Nodosilinea sp. FACHB-141: one gene and its partner. Each later gene encodes a partner of the first gene's protein in a complex. Links are inferred from orthologs where the notes say so. Each region holds a gene or a part of one and is shown on either strand. Other genes may lie near its edges.

Region 1 (7,643 bases):
TCTGGGTGTCCAGTTCGGCTCCTGGCAGAGGTACGACAGCTCGTCAGATTGCAGCAGGCCGATAAACACCTCCGCCACAATGCGGCCGCCCACAGGACCGAGCGATCGGCCATCGGCGCGCTTGTCGGCCTCCCGCAGCACGTAGAACCACAGGGGCGTGTTGTGGGCCAACTCGGTACTGATCGCCGCCACATCCGCTAGGTCAGCGGTGGACAAAGGCGCAATGCCCATTTTGCCAGCGACGGTTTGGCCTGAGGGTAGCCCAAAGGTCAGGTGGCGCAGCAGGTTGCGCTGGGCCAACGAAGCCGGGTTCGACGCCATGTTGGGCGGAATAAACGGCAGCTGAAACAGAGGCCGCGAGATGGTGGCATCGATGCGCTGGCTCAGCTGAGGCGTGGCAGTTTCATTCACTTTGAAAAAGTTCTGCCAATCCATGACCCGCTCGGGAGGTAGCGGCTTGCCGCTCGACAGGTCGTTGCCGCCCGAGCCAGGGGCCGCAAAGATCGCCGCCGCAAAGTTTTGGTTGATGCGGTAGCCGCCGCGCACCTGGCTGTGGCCAAAGCGATAGGCCGCCACCGAAAACTCCACCGGAATGTAGGGCTCGCGCCGCCAGCGAGTGCTGTAGAAGCGGCGGCCCCGTTGCAGCACGGTGTCAACCACATTCTGGCCCACCAGTAGCGGCAGAAACTCGTGCAGCACAATCCACTGGTAGTGCCAGCGCACCAGCTTTTGGGCCTCGTCGAACAGCTGACCGGGGTTGACGCCGTCGGCCTTGAGCTTGTCGATCATGGCGTTGTGAAACTTGACGAAGGCCAGGTGCAGCTGCGACACAATCAGGTTTTCGTCATTGCGGGGGTCGCCCAGCAGCGCGGTGCCCTGGCTGTTGCGGGGCAGGTCGTGGGGGCGATCGCTATCGATCAGCAGCTTGCCGCGATTTTCGGGGCGGTTGTCGTAGAGAAAGGGGCTGGCGGTGGGGCCAGCGCCGTAGACGCTGTCTAGCTCAAAGGATGGGGTGCGGAAGTTTTCGATCGCCTCGGGGTCAGACTGACGCTCTAGACTAGAGGTAGGGTCGAAGGTGAGGTCGTGGTCGATGAACTGACCCAAAAAGGTAAACCCAGCCGGAATTGCGGGGTTGTCAGGGTTGTTAGTGGGGCCGGGGTCCATGATGCCTTCGGCTTTGCCCAGCTCCATTAGGGCCTGGCGAATAGCTGGGGTGTCTTGGGCAAAGGGGCGCGTGCAGCGAAACATTCTGCCGAAGCGGCCCCGCGCTGGAACGCGAAAGCGCGGGGGCGCAGCGTCTCTGAGATACATTTGACCGTGCCGTGTCATGGCATACCTCGTGTAGTTCAACTCGGTGGATGGCCCCATCATGGCAACGGGGTCGAAGCGATCGCAGTACCCGCGCGGGTACTTTTTGGGGGGTTAAGGGTGCAAGGTACAGGGTGTCAGGGACAGGGCTTGGTGTCGCCCCTTAAACCCTCCACCTGAAACCCTGTACCCCTCATCCTCAGTTCGGGAGTTTTGCTTAAATTCACTAAACGCTGACATTGGCTCGCAGCCCTGGAGAATCCCGCCGGAATGCCGCAACCTAAGCAAACGAATCTGGCAATTAACCCTTAGAATGATTTGGATTTTTCCTACGCACCCGTGCAGCCTATGCCCCGCCGTGATGACATCAAAAAGATTCTGCTGATCGGCTCTGGCCCGATTGTCATTGGTCAGGCCTGCGAGTTCGACTACTCTGGCACCCAGGCCTGCAAAGCGCTGCGGGAAGAGGGCTACGAGGTGGTGCTGATCAACTCCAACCCGGCGACGATTATGACCGACCCGGAGACGGCAAACCGCACATACATTGAGCCGCTGACTCCCGAAATCGTGGAGCGGGTGATCGAGCGGGAGCACCCCGACGTCATGCTGCCCACCATGGGCGGCCAGACGGCGCTGAATCTAGCGGTGACTCTAGCCAAAACCGGCGTGCTAGAGCGCCACGGCGTCGAGCTGATTGGGGCCAAGCTCGAAGCCATTGAAATGGCGGAGGATCGCAAGCTATTTAAAGAAGCGATGGCGCGCATAGAGGTGCCCGTGTGCCCGTCAGGCTTGGCCGAGACCATGGATGAGGCCAAGCAGATTGCCAAGCAAATCGGCACATTTCCGCTGATTATTCGCCCGGCCTACACCATGGGTGGCACCGGCGGTGGCATCGCCTACAACCAGGAGGAGTTTGAAACTATTTCGCGATCGGGTCTCGACGCCAGCCCGGTGTCGCAGATTCTCGTCGAGCAGTCGCTGCTGGGCTGGAAGGAGTACGAGCTGGAGGTGATGCGCGACCTGGCCGACAACGTAGTGATCATCTGCTCGATCGAAAACCTCGACCCCATGGGCGTGCACACCGGCGACTCGATCACCGTAGCTCCCGCCCAAACCCTGACCGACAAGGAATACCAGCGCCTGCGCGATGCCTCGGTCAAAATCATCCGCGAGATTGGCGTGGAGACCGGCGGCTCAAACATTCAGTTTGCGGTCAACCCCGACAACGGTGATTTCATCGTCATTGAGATGAATCCTCGGGTGTCGCGCAGCTCGGCGTTGGCCTCCAAGGCGACGGGCTTCCCGATCGCAAAATTTGCCGCCAAGCTGGCGGTGGGCTACACCCTCAACGAAATTTCCAACGACATCACCAAGAAGACCCCGGCTAGCTTTGAGCCCACCATCGACTATGTGGTGACCAAAATTCCCCGGTTTGCCTTTGAGAAATTCCCTGGCACCACCTCGACGCTGACCACCCAGATGAAGTCGGTGGGCGAGGCAATGGCGATCGGCCGCACCTTCCAGGAGTCGTTCCAGAAAGCGCTGCGATCGCTGGAGACTGGCCGGGCGGGCTGGGGCTGCGATCGCGCCGAAAAGCTGCCCAGCCTCAACGAAATTCGCCCCAAGCTGCGCACCCCCAACCCCGATCGTATCTTTGATCTGCGCCACGCCATGCAGCTGGGCCTGACGGTCAACGATATCTTCGACCTCACCGCCATTGACCCTTGGTTTCTCAACCAGCTAGCCGGCCTGTTGCAGACGGAAAAGTTTCTCAAGCGCACTCCCCTGACAGAGCTGAGCTATGAGCAGATGCGGGCGGTCAAGCGCCAGGGCTTTAGCGATCGCCAGATCGCCTACGCCACCGGCACCCACGAAGACGCCGTGCGTGACTACCGCAAGGGGCTGGGCGTGATTCCGGTGTACAAAACCGTCGATACCTGCGCGGCTGAGTTTGAGGCCTTTACCCCCTACTACTACTCCACCTACGAAGACGAGACCGAGGTGCTGCCCAGCGATCGCCCCAAGGTGATGATTCTCGGCGGCGGCCCCAACCGCATCGGCCAGGGCATCGAGTTTGACTACTGCTGCTGCCACGCGTCGTTTGCCCTGCGCGACGACGGCTACGAGACGATCATGGTCAACTCCAACCCCGAGACGGTCTCGACCGACTACGACACCAGCGATCGCCTCTACTTTGAGCCCCTGACTAAAGAGGATGTGCTCAATATCATCGAAGCCGAAAACCCCATCGGCATCATCATTCAGTTTGGTGGCCAAACCCCCCTCAAGCTCGCCGTCCCCCTCCAGCAATATCTCGCCTTCCTGCCCGCTGCCGACCTCTCGGCTAATCCCCCCATCCATCCCCCCACCAAAATCTGGGGCACCTCCCCCGACTCCATCGACACCGCCGAAGATCGCGAACGCTTTGAGGCCATTCTGCGCGAACTCGACATTCAGCAGCCCCCTAACGGTATGGCCCGCAGCTACCAAGATGCCCTCAAGGTCGCCCAGCAGATCGACTATCCCGTAGTGGTGCGCCCCAGCTACGTGCTCGGTGGCCGCGCTATGGAAATTGTCTACTCCGACACCGATCTGGAGCGCTACATGACCTACGCGGTGCATGTGGAGCCCGACCATCCAATCTTGATCGACAAGTTTTTGGAGAATGCGATTGAGGTAGATGTGGATGCGATCGCCGACCATACCGGTCAGGTCGTCATCGGCGGCATTATGGAGCACATTGAGCAGGCGGGCATTCACTCCGGCGACTCGGCCTGCTCCCTTCCCACCATGACCCTGCCCGACGCTGCCCTCGCCACCATCCGCGACTGGACGGTAAAGCTGGCCAAGCGCCTCAAGGTGATCGGCCTGATGAACATTCAGTTTGCAGTCAAAGGCGACCAGGTCTACATCATCGAGGCCAACCCCCGCGCCTCGCGCACAGTGCCTTTTGTGTCGAAGGCGATCGGCCATCCCCTGGCTAAGATTGCGGTGCGGGTGATGTCGGGCAAAACCCTGACCGATTTAGGCTTTACCGAAGAGGTAATTCCCCAACACATCTCCGTTAAAGAAGCGGTGCTGCCCTTCGATAAGTTTGCGGGCACCGACGCCCTGCTCGGCCCCGAAATGCGCTCTACAGGAGAAGTCATGGGCATCGACGCCGACTTCGGCAAAGCCTTCGCTAAAGCCGAACTAGGGGCCAACCAAAAGCTGCCCCTCGCTGGCACCGTTTTTATCTCCATGAACGATCGCGACAAAGCCGCCGTCATCCCTGTTGCCAAGGAACTGGCCGACATGGGCCTCAACCTGATCGCTACCTCCGGCACCCGCGCCGCCCTTATGGATGAGGGGCTCACCGTAAACCTCATTCTCAAAGTCCACGAAGGCCGCCCCAATGTTGAAGACGCAATCAAAAACAACGAAATTCAGCTGATTATTAACACCCCAGCCGGCAGTACTGCCCAGGAGGACGATCGCTCAATTCGCCGCACAGCTTTGGCCTACAAGGTACCGATCATCACCACAATTGCGGGAGCCAAGGCGACTGCCTCGGCCATCCAATCCCTGCAACAACACCCCCTCCAGGTGAAGTCCCTCCAGGAGTATGTGGGGATGTAGATTGGTTGCGTAACAGGCTCGACTCTTTGAGAATAACAACGCGGAGATAGCATAAATAGATGCTGGACAATTCCTGATTTCAAGGGATTGTCCAGCAAAGGCGAGGAATAATACCAAAAAGCCCCATGCTCAACTTCCAAATGCGCTGAATAATTCCTAAATCTTGCGGACTGATTCGGCAAGTATAATGGTCGGTTTCTTAGATTTGGATATTCTCTTGTAGATCTGCTGAATTATATTAAATATCAGGGCTCTCAACCCGGCGTATCTGCTATTTAATACATAGTTAGATAGCTTGAGCGATGGGTAAGAGCAGGAATCGAAAAGTTATTCGCCAGTACAAAAAACAATTTCTTAAGGATTGCTGATGGAGGCGTCCTTGGACTATCCACAATCAATTCTTTTGAGCTATTTGGGGTTGAATAAGATACAGAAGACTATGTATGTTCTTCAAGTTTAAAGAGCCTTCGTGAGTAGAAAGATGAGGCGGATTTTATGTCAACAAGTTTTACTGGCGGCTGTATGTGCGGAGCGATCCGTTACGAATGTTCGGCAAAACCTATCGCAATGGGATTATGTCACTGCCGGGATTGTCAGCGAGCGACAGGAAGCGCATTTGCTGCGGCGTTGATGGTACCTCGCAATACTGTAACTATTTTGGGAGAAGTCAAATATTATGAGGTGATAGGCGATAGCGGCAACCCGATTAGTCGTGGCTTCTGTGCTCATTGTGGTTCCCGATTATTTGGTTCACGTGCGAATGCTGATTTTATTAGTATTCAAGCAGGGAGCTTAGACGATCCAAGTTGGTTTAAGCCTCAGGTAGACCTTTATGTTTCGAGTGCTCAACCGTGGGATCACTTGAATCCAGATTTGATAAAATTCGCTAAATCTCTGCCACCTAACAATTCAAATGCATCAGACGTTTGAAAACTTTTGATGTTGAGTTTGAGGTCGTCGATCGCCGCTTTTCTCAACACATATTGCAAGAAGATTTATGCAGTAGTCGCCGTCTTTGATCCTAAATGTTTTAATTTTTGCCCTGATATCTAGCATATATTGCTTAAGGAATTGCCATGCACCCACTTGCTCGCCTGGTAATTGATGTGCGAAAAGGGTTAGGCGATCGCACCGGGGCTGTTATGCTGCCCCAGGCCGAGGCCAACATTGCTAAACTGCTAGACGAGTGGTGCGATCGCCGCCTAACCCATCATTCACATCCGTCCTTCTGTTAGGCCTTGCTCGCTCTCACGTCCCAAAGCGCTCGGCAAAACCCACAAGAAATTTCCCCATTTTAGGAAAAACGGCACCCTCCGCCGTAGAGGATCGGTTATTGCGACTTACCGACCGTCTCCTGCAGCGGTACTCTAGCGAGGTTAGCACTCTGACATAGTGAGTGCTAAGTTTGTCTCTGGAGAGCTGAAAGACAGGACGACATGGCAAAAAGAATTTCCTTTGATGAGGCTTCGCGGCAGGCCCTCGAAAAAGGCGTCAACGCCTTAGCCGACGCCGTTAAAATCACCCTCGGCCCCAGGGGGCGCAACGTCGTACTTGAGAAAAAGTACGGGGCACCACAGATTGTCAACGACGGCATCACCATTGCCAAAGAGATCGAACTAGAAGACGCTTTTGAAAATATGGGTGCTCGCCTCATGCAAGAGGTAGCCTCTAAGACCAAAGACCTGGCGGGCGATGGCACCACCACCGCCACCGTGCTGGCCCAGGCCATGGTTAAAGAAGGTCTGAAGAACGTGGCGGCAGGCACCAACCCCGTCAGCCTGCGTCGCGGCATTGAGAAAGCCGTTGCCCTGCTGGTGAACGAAATCGCCGCCGTGGCCAAGCCCGTAGAAGGCAACGCCACTATCGCCCAGGTCGCCACTGTCTCCGCTGGCAGCGACGAAGAAATTGGCAAAATGATTGCCGAAGCCATGGATAAGGTGACCAAAGATGGCGTCATCACCGTGGAAGAATCAAAGTCTCTCTACACCGAGCTAGATGTTGTCGAGGGGATGCAGTTCGATCGCGGCTACATTTCCCCCTACTTCGTCACCGACCAAGAGCGCATGGTGACCGAGCTTGACAACGCTCGCGTGCTGATCGTCGACAAAAAAATCAGCTCTATTCAAGATCTGGTGTCGGTGCTTGAGAAGGTAGCCCGCGAGGGTGCTCCTCTGCTGATCATCGCTGAAGACATCGAAGGCGAGGCTCTGGCGACCCTGGTGGTCAACAAAGCCCGCGGCGTGCTGAATGTGGCGGCGGTGAAAGCACCGAGCTTTGGCGATCGCCGTAAGGCCATGCTTCAAGATATCGCAGTACTCACTGGCGGCCAGGTAATTTCTGAAGAAGTCGGCCTCAGCCTTGATACCGCCGACCTGTCCATGCTGGGCTTGGCTGTTAAAGCCACCATCACCAAAGACACCACCACCCTGGTGTCGGATGCGGGCAACAAAGCCGACATCGACAAGCGCATCGCTCAAATTCGTAAAGAGCTGGCCGTCACCGACTCTGACTACGACAAAGAGAAGCTCTCCGAACGCCTGGCTAAGCTAGCTGGCGGTGTCGCCGTAATCAAAGTCGGGGCCGCCACCGAAACCGAGCTCAAAGATCGCAAGCTGCGCATCGAAGATGCCCTTAGCGCCACCAAGGCTGCTGTAGAGGAAGGCATCGTCCCCGGTGGCGGTGCTACCCTGCTGCACCTGGCCCCCAAGCTGGAGTCG
Region 2 (6,557 bases), on another replicon or contig:
AGCTCTGCGAGACGGGTTTGATCGGTTAGGTAGAGATAACCGATCAAAGCCTCAAACGCGGTGGACTGCTGATAAATTTGGCTGTCAACCCGTCGGGGACCCCGAGACGAGGCATTGCGTCCTCGGCGTAATAGATCTTGTTCAGCAGCGGTGAGCAGCGGCAAGAGCTGCTGTACTTGGTAAGCCTGCTGCTCAGCCCGAACCTGGTTGACGACTTGCTGATGAAAGGCCTGAATACGTTTGGGAGGTAGCAAAAAACTCCCCCGCACAAAGAGTTCGTAGACTGCATCACCAATGTAGGCAAGGGCCACGGGGGATAGGGCGTTGACCTGCTCTAGGGTCAGGGATCCAGCAGGACTATAAGCACCAAACTGTAGCAGCCGCAGCAGGCTGGCCGAAGGCTCGGGGGTTAGGTCAGCCACAGCTACCTCTGGCTAGGCCAATAAAGACCTAGGGCTATTCACTGGGCGGGTTTTCGAGATGGGCGATCGCATCTTCAACCGAGGGCTGTAACGACAGAAACTTCTCTAGCCGCACCAGCTTCACGGTTTGGGTAACGCGAGGGTTTGTCACCACCTGCACGGTGCCACCTTCGGTAGTCGCTTTTTTGACAAGCTGCACCAGGGCACCAAGACCAGAGCTGTCAACAAAGTCGATAGTTGCCAAATCTAGAATGATGTTGTTCGGCCCCGCTTCGACGTACTTGGTCATTACCTTACGAAAAGCAGGTTCTGAGAAAGCGTCTAACAAGCCCGTGAGGCGAAAAAGTTGATAGGTTCCCCTGACATCGCGGGTGCCTCGTAAGCTTACGGTCAGGGTTAGAGATTCAGCGATGGGAAACCTCCTCGTGCTCCAATTCGACGTTAAATATAGGTCAGGATACTGCTGACCGCAAGGGGTGAAACCGTACCCCAACCGGTTGACCGCAAAGCTTATAGCCTGAGTCAGATTTGAATCAGGGTTGCTGCCCTACTGTAGACAGATAGCATATAGCGGTTTGGCTAAATTTTGCCAACCTGATTAAGAACCCTGTCAACTGGCGTGGCAATAATCACCGTTAGACGGGTAACTGTTGCTGGCGATGGGTGCGCATGGAATCAACGAACTTGGCGAAGAGGTAGTCGGCATCGTGGGGACCAGGGCTAGCCTCGGGGTGATATTGCACCGAGAACAGGGGCAGAGTCTTGTGAGCTAACCCGGCTACGGTCTGATCGTTGAGATTGAGATGGGTCACCGTCACCGTGTCTTCAGGAATTGAGGCTGCGTCGAGGGCAAAGCCGTGATTTTGACTGGTAATCTCCACCTGGCGTTCTAAACCGCAGGGTTGGTTTAGCCCCCGATGGCCAAACCGCAGCTTAAACGTAGATGCCCCCAGCGAGAGCCCTAGGATCTGATGGCCCATGCAAATGCCGAAGGTGGGGAGCGAGTAGTCTAAAAGCGCCTGCACCAGCTCTGGGGCCTTGGTCACCGCCGCCGGGTCGCCAGGGCCATTTGACAGAAAAATGCCGTCGGGCTGATAACTCATAATTTGCTCGGCAGTAGCGCTGGCAGGCACCACAACCACCCGGCAGCCATAGCTAGCCAGACGGCGCAGAATGTTGCGCTTTACCCCAAAATCAACGGCAACTACGGTTAGTGGAGCACCTTCGCCTGGGGTTGGAACGGTGGGGCCAAAGGCCCAGGCATCGTCGGTGACCTCAGTCCACTCATAGGTTTGCTCGGTGGTGACCTGATCGACCAGGTTAAGACCAGTCATTGAGGGCGCATCCTGGAGCTGGCGCAGCAGCTCTTGGGGGTCGAGCACGGTGGTAGAAATGGCTCCATTCATCGCCCCTGCCGTGCGTAGCTTGCGAGTCAGGGCGCGGGTGTCGATGCCAAAAATGCCGGGAATTTTGTGGGTCTTAAGGTAGTTGGGCAACGACTGGGTGGAGCGCCAGTTGCTGGGGATTTCGCAGATGTTGCGGGCGATCGCACCCTTAATATGGGGCCGACTCGACTCTTCGTCGTCGGGGTTGACGCCGGTATTGCCCAGCTCGGGGTAGGTAAAGGTGACAATCTGACCACAGTAGCTGGGGTCGGTCATGACTTCTTGATATCCCGTCATACCGGTGTTGAAGACGACCTCACCCATAACGGTGCCCGGTGCCCCAAACGACCAGCCCCGAAACACCGAGCCGTCGGCCAACACAAGCACTGCGGGAGGGGCATCAGGAAAAACCATGGCGATTTGTTCAGCGCTAAGAATCGCTATTATCCTAAGGCTAAAGGACGGCTTTCAGCCATTTGATCGCTATTTCAGTGAGAGGTAATTCTCCCCAAATTAGTAGCTAGCTCAACGTGGTCTTGACCTTCTCCTGCGCGGGACATGTCACCCATAGCGAGAGGATGGGGAATCCTGGTGTTTGGGTTGAGCAATTGGAACAGTGGAGCAACAGCTATGGAAAGTGCCAGGGCGATCGCAAGTAGGTTCATGCTGTCCACTGTGGCCTTCGGTTTGGTAGGCTGTGGCCTGTCTGTCAATACATTAAATACATTGCTGCCGGTTGGTCCCGCCGAGGTGTCTACTGAGGCCTCTGAGGCGGCTACCGCCCCTGAACCGCTCGTTTTACCCATTGCCGCCGAGTCGGCTCCGGTGCCACCCGCCCCGACCCCAGATTCCTTTCGAGAGGCGGTGAATCGGGCCACTAGCGCTGTCGCCATTGGTCAGTCGGCCCAGTCTAAGGCTGATTGGCAGCTGGCCGCCAGTCGCTGGCAGCAGGCGATCAACCTGATGGAGCAGGTGCCCAGCAACAGCCCCAACCACGCTCAGGCCCAAACCAAGGCCCAGGAGTATAAACAACACCTGACGGCGGCTCAGAGGCGGGCCACGGGTTCTATCGTGCCAGCGGCGGCCCTTGCCCCTGCCCCCAAGGCAGTTTTACCGGCTGGGTTGGCGGCCCAAATCCCGATTCAGGGGCGGCAGGGAGGCACACCGATTGTGGCCGTTACCCTAAAGGGCAGCAGCGGTGCTCAGACCTTCCCCATGCTGTTTGACACCGGGGCCACCGGCACCTTAATTACCGCCGAGATGGCCCAGGCGGTGGGGGTCACCATTGTGGGCGCAATCCAGGCCAGAATCGCTGACGGCAGCGTGGTGAGCCTGCCTGTTGGCTATGTGGATGCCGTGGAATTGGGTGGCCTCCGTCGCGAACAGGTGATAGTCGCTATCGGCGGCAGCTACGGCCTGCTAGGGCAGGACGTCTACGGTGAATATGGCATCGCTATTGGGTCTCACCAGATCAACCTGCACCAGTGAGAACAAATCTTTGGGGTAGCCTGGCTCAGAGACTAAGAATGCGTGAGAATAGGCAGCAGGTTTCGCACTATCTTCACCTATGGCTGTCTCTGTATTGCCCGCCGCTGCGGGGCTAAGTGAACCCACCTCGATCGCAATGGCAGCCCAAGTACAGGTGGCGGCAATCAACACACTGCTCGCTGACGTCGCTATTCCCACAGCCTACGTGGCAGGAACGGATGGCGGCAACACACCGCCTCTGCTGCTGATCCCTGGATTTGACAGCTCGCTGCTTGAGTTTCGCCGGCTGCTGCCGCTGCTGGGCTCCCAAGCCTGGGCCGTCGATTTGCTGGGGTTTGGGTTTAGCGATCGCACTCTCATCCCTAATCTCTCGCCTGGGGCCATCAAGCTGCACCTGTACAGCTTTTGGCAACAGCAGATCAACCGTCCGGTGGTGTTAGTAGGGGCCTCAATGGGCGGGGCCGCCGCCATCGACTTTGCCCTGACCTACCCCGAGGCCGTAGCTGGCCTAGTGCTGATTGATGCCGCTGGCTTTGCCGCTGGCCCTGCCATGGGCAACCTAATGGTGCCGCCACTGGATAGCTGGGCCACGGCCTTTTTGCGCAGTCCTAGGGTGCGGCGTAGCATTAGCCGTCAGGCCTACTTCGACAAAACCTTCGTCACCGCCGATGCAGAACTGTGCGCCGCCCTGCACCTCCAGTGCCCTGGCTGGCAGGAGGCCCTGATTGCCTTCACTAAGAGCGGCGGCTACAACTTTTTGACCACCAAAATTCCCGCAATCGCCTGCCCTACCCTGGTGATCTGGGGCGAGCAGGACAAAATTTTGGGCATAAAAGACGCGCGGCGGTTTGAGCGGGCGATCGCCGGCTGCAAGCTGGTTTGGATTCCCAACTGTGGCCATGTGCCCCACCTGGAAAAACCTCAAGAGACGGCGGCGGCGATCGCCCCTTTTGTCGCCCAACTCGTCCCCACATCCTGACCTAATAGTCCGAAACTTGTCCCTTGAGGGTGCCAACGGGCAGCAAATTTATCGCCAATGTTTCAAGATATGAATGAAGAGGCGCTTAGATCCTGGGCGCGATCGAGGCAACCCCAACCATTTGGAGCCATCCGCAAACGGGTATGACGCAACTTTTTCCCCAGACCAGCACCGTTGATACCGCCACTTTAGAGACGAACGGCACCGCGCCTGCTGCCCCCCTTAGCCCCTTTACAGCACGCCATTTGGGGCCAACTGCTGACGATACAGAGGCTATGCTCACGGCCCTGGGCTACGCCACTTTGAGTGAGCTGATTGACGCCACTGTGCCTACGGCAATTCGGCTACCACACGCCCTCAAGCTGCCCCAAGGGGCAGATGAGGCCACAGCTCTAGCCCAGCTCAAAACCCTCGCTAACCAAAATCAAGTGTGGCGGTCATACCTCGGTCTGGGCTATGCCAACACTTTCACACCGGCAGTGGTTCAGCGCAACGTGCTTGAAAATCCCGGCTGGTACACCCAATACACCCCCTACCAGCCCGAAATTTCCCAGGGTCGCCTCGAAGCCCTGCTCAACTTCCAAACCCTGGTCACCGACCTGACCGGCATGGAAATTGCCAACGCCTCCCTGCTCGACGAGGGCACTGCCGCCGCCGAGGCCATGACTTTGGCCTTCAACGCCCGCAAGCAAAAAGATGCCAAAACCTTCTGGGTCTCCGCCGCCTGCCATCCGCAAACCATTGATGTGGTCAAAACCCGTGCCCTTCCCCTCGGCATTGAGGTCGTTGTGGGCGACCACCAAACCCTGAGCTTCGACACTCCAGTGTTTGGGGTGCTGCTGCAATACCCCGCCACCGATGGGGTCATTTACAACTACGAAGACTTTGTCACCCAGGCCCATGCCAACCATGCCCTGGTCACTGTCGCCGCCGACCTGCTCAGCCTGACCCTGCTGCGTCCCCCTGGTGAATTTAGCGCTGACATTGTGGTCGGCAACACCCAGCGCTTTGGGGTGCCCTTGGGCTTTGGCGGCCCCCACGCCGCCTTCTTTGCCACTCGCAACAGCTTTGCTCGCAAATTGCCCGGCCGCTTGGTGGGCGTCTCTAAAGACACCTACGGCAACCCCGCCCTGCGCCTCACCCTGCAAACCCGCGAACAGCACATCCGCCGCGACGCCGCCACCAGCAATATTTGCACCGCTCAGGTACTGCTGGCGATTATGGCCAGCATGTATGCGGTGTATCACGGGCCAGAGGGGTTAAGAGCGATCGCCTCCCGCATCCATTACCAGACCCAAACCCTCGCTGCCGCCCTCACCGAGGCTGGCTTTGAGCTGGGCAAAGAGCCGGTATTTGATACGTTGCGGGTTGGAGTGGGCGATCGCCAAGCTGCCATCCTCACCCGTGCCGCCAATCACCGCATTAACTTGCGCATACTCGACGCTGAAACCCTGATCATCGCCCTCGACGAGACTGTCACCGAAGCAGATCTTCAAGACCTAATCACCGTCTTCACCGGCGATCTAAATTCAGAATTCAAAATTCAAAACTCAAACCTCACTCACTCCCTTACCCCCTCACTCCCCCACGCCCTCACCCGCACCACCCCTTACCTCACCCACCCCACCTTCAACCGCTACCACTCCGAAACGGAGATGTTACGGTACCTCTATCGCCTGCAAAACAAAGATCTTTCCCTAGCAACGGCGATGATTCCGCTGGGGTCATGCACCATGAAGCTCAACGCCACCGCTGAGATGGTGCCCATCACCTGGCCGGAGTTTGGCCAGATTCACCCCTTTGCGCCCAGCGAGCAAACCCCAGGCTATCGGCAGCTGTTCGCCGATTTAGAAACCTGGCTGGCTGAAATTACTGGGTTTGATGGCGTTTCGCTCCAACCCAACGCCGGAGCCCAGGGTGAATACGCGGGCCTGCTAGTGATCCGCGAATATCACCAGCAGCGGGGTGACTACCACCGCAACGTCTGCCTGATTCCCCAGTCGGCCCACGGCACCAACCCCGCCAGCGCAGTCATGGCCGGCATGAAGGTCGTTCCCGTTGCTTGCGACGAAGACGGCAACATCGATGTGACTGACCTACAAGCCAAGGCCGAAAAGCACAGTGAGAATTTGTCAGCGCTGATGGTTACCTACCCCTCCACCCACGGGGTATTTGAGGCGGGCATTGCTGAAATCTGTGCGATCATCCACACCCATGGCGGCCAGGTCTATATGGATGGAGCCAACATGAATGCCCAGGTGGGTCTCTGCCGCCCCGCCGACT

What was found.
Region 2: the proteins of carB (region 1) and carA are in contact, whole or in part, in a solved structure (PDB 1KEE), measured with the Escherichia coli proteins. The link is inferred for Nodosilinea sp. FACHB-141 from one-to-one orthologs.

Annotation. Positions count from the first base shown.
Region 1 is NZ_JACJPP010000013.1:211,389-219,031, reverse strand. The notes cover bases 1,260-5,126. They hold carB (carbamoyl-phosphate synthase large subunit), read left to right. Parts: upstream 1,260-1,656; coding sequence 1,657-4,926; downstream 4,927-5,126. Other genes in these bases: H6F59_RS14800 (heme peroxidase family protein), read right to left, coding at 1,260-1,329. In the rest of the region: more of H6F59_RS14800, read right to left, coding at 1-1,259; H6F59_RS14790 (GFA family protein), read left to right, coding at 5,422-5,856; H6F59_RS14785 (hypothetical protein), read left to right, coding at 6,003-6,161; groL (chaperonin GroEL), read left to right, coding at 6,363-7,643. UniProt on the Escherichia coli protein: Large subunit of the glutamine-dependent carbamoyl phosphate synthetase (CPSase).
Region 2 is NZ_JACJPP010000007.1:842,431-848,987, reverse strand. What follows is about bases 140-2,920. They hold carA (glutamine-hydrolyzing carbamoyl-phosphate synthase small subunit), read right to left. Parts: upstream 2,222-2,920; coding sequence 1,058-2,221; downstream 140-1,057. Other genes in these bases: H6F59_RS07270 (TIGR02281 family clan AA aspartic protease), read left to right, coding at 2,438-2,920; H6F59_RS26705 (STAS domain-containing protein), read right to left, coding at 457-834; H6F59_RS07285 (ribonuclease III domain-containing protein), read right to left, coding at 140-422. In the rest of the region: more of H6F59_RS07285, read right to left, coding at 1-139; more of H6F59_RS07270, read left to right, coding at 2,921-3,295; H6F59_RS07265 (alpha/beta fold hydrolase), read left to right, coding at 3,375-4,274; gcvP (aminomethyl-transferring glycine dehydrogenase), read left to right, coding at 4,418-6,557. UniProt on the Escherichia coli protein: Small subunit of the glutamine-dependent carbamoyl phosphate synthetase (CPSase).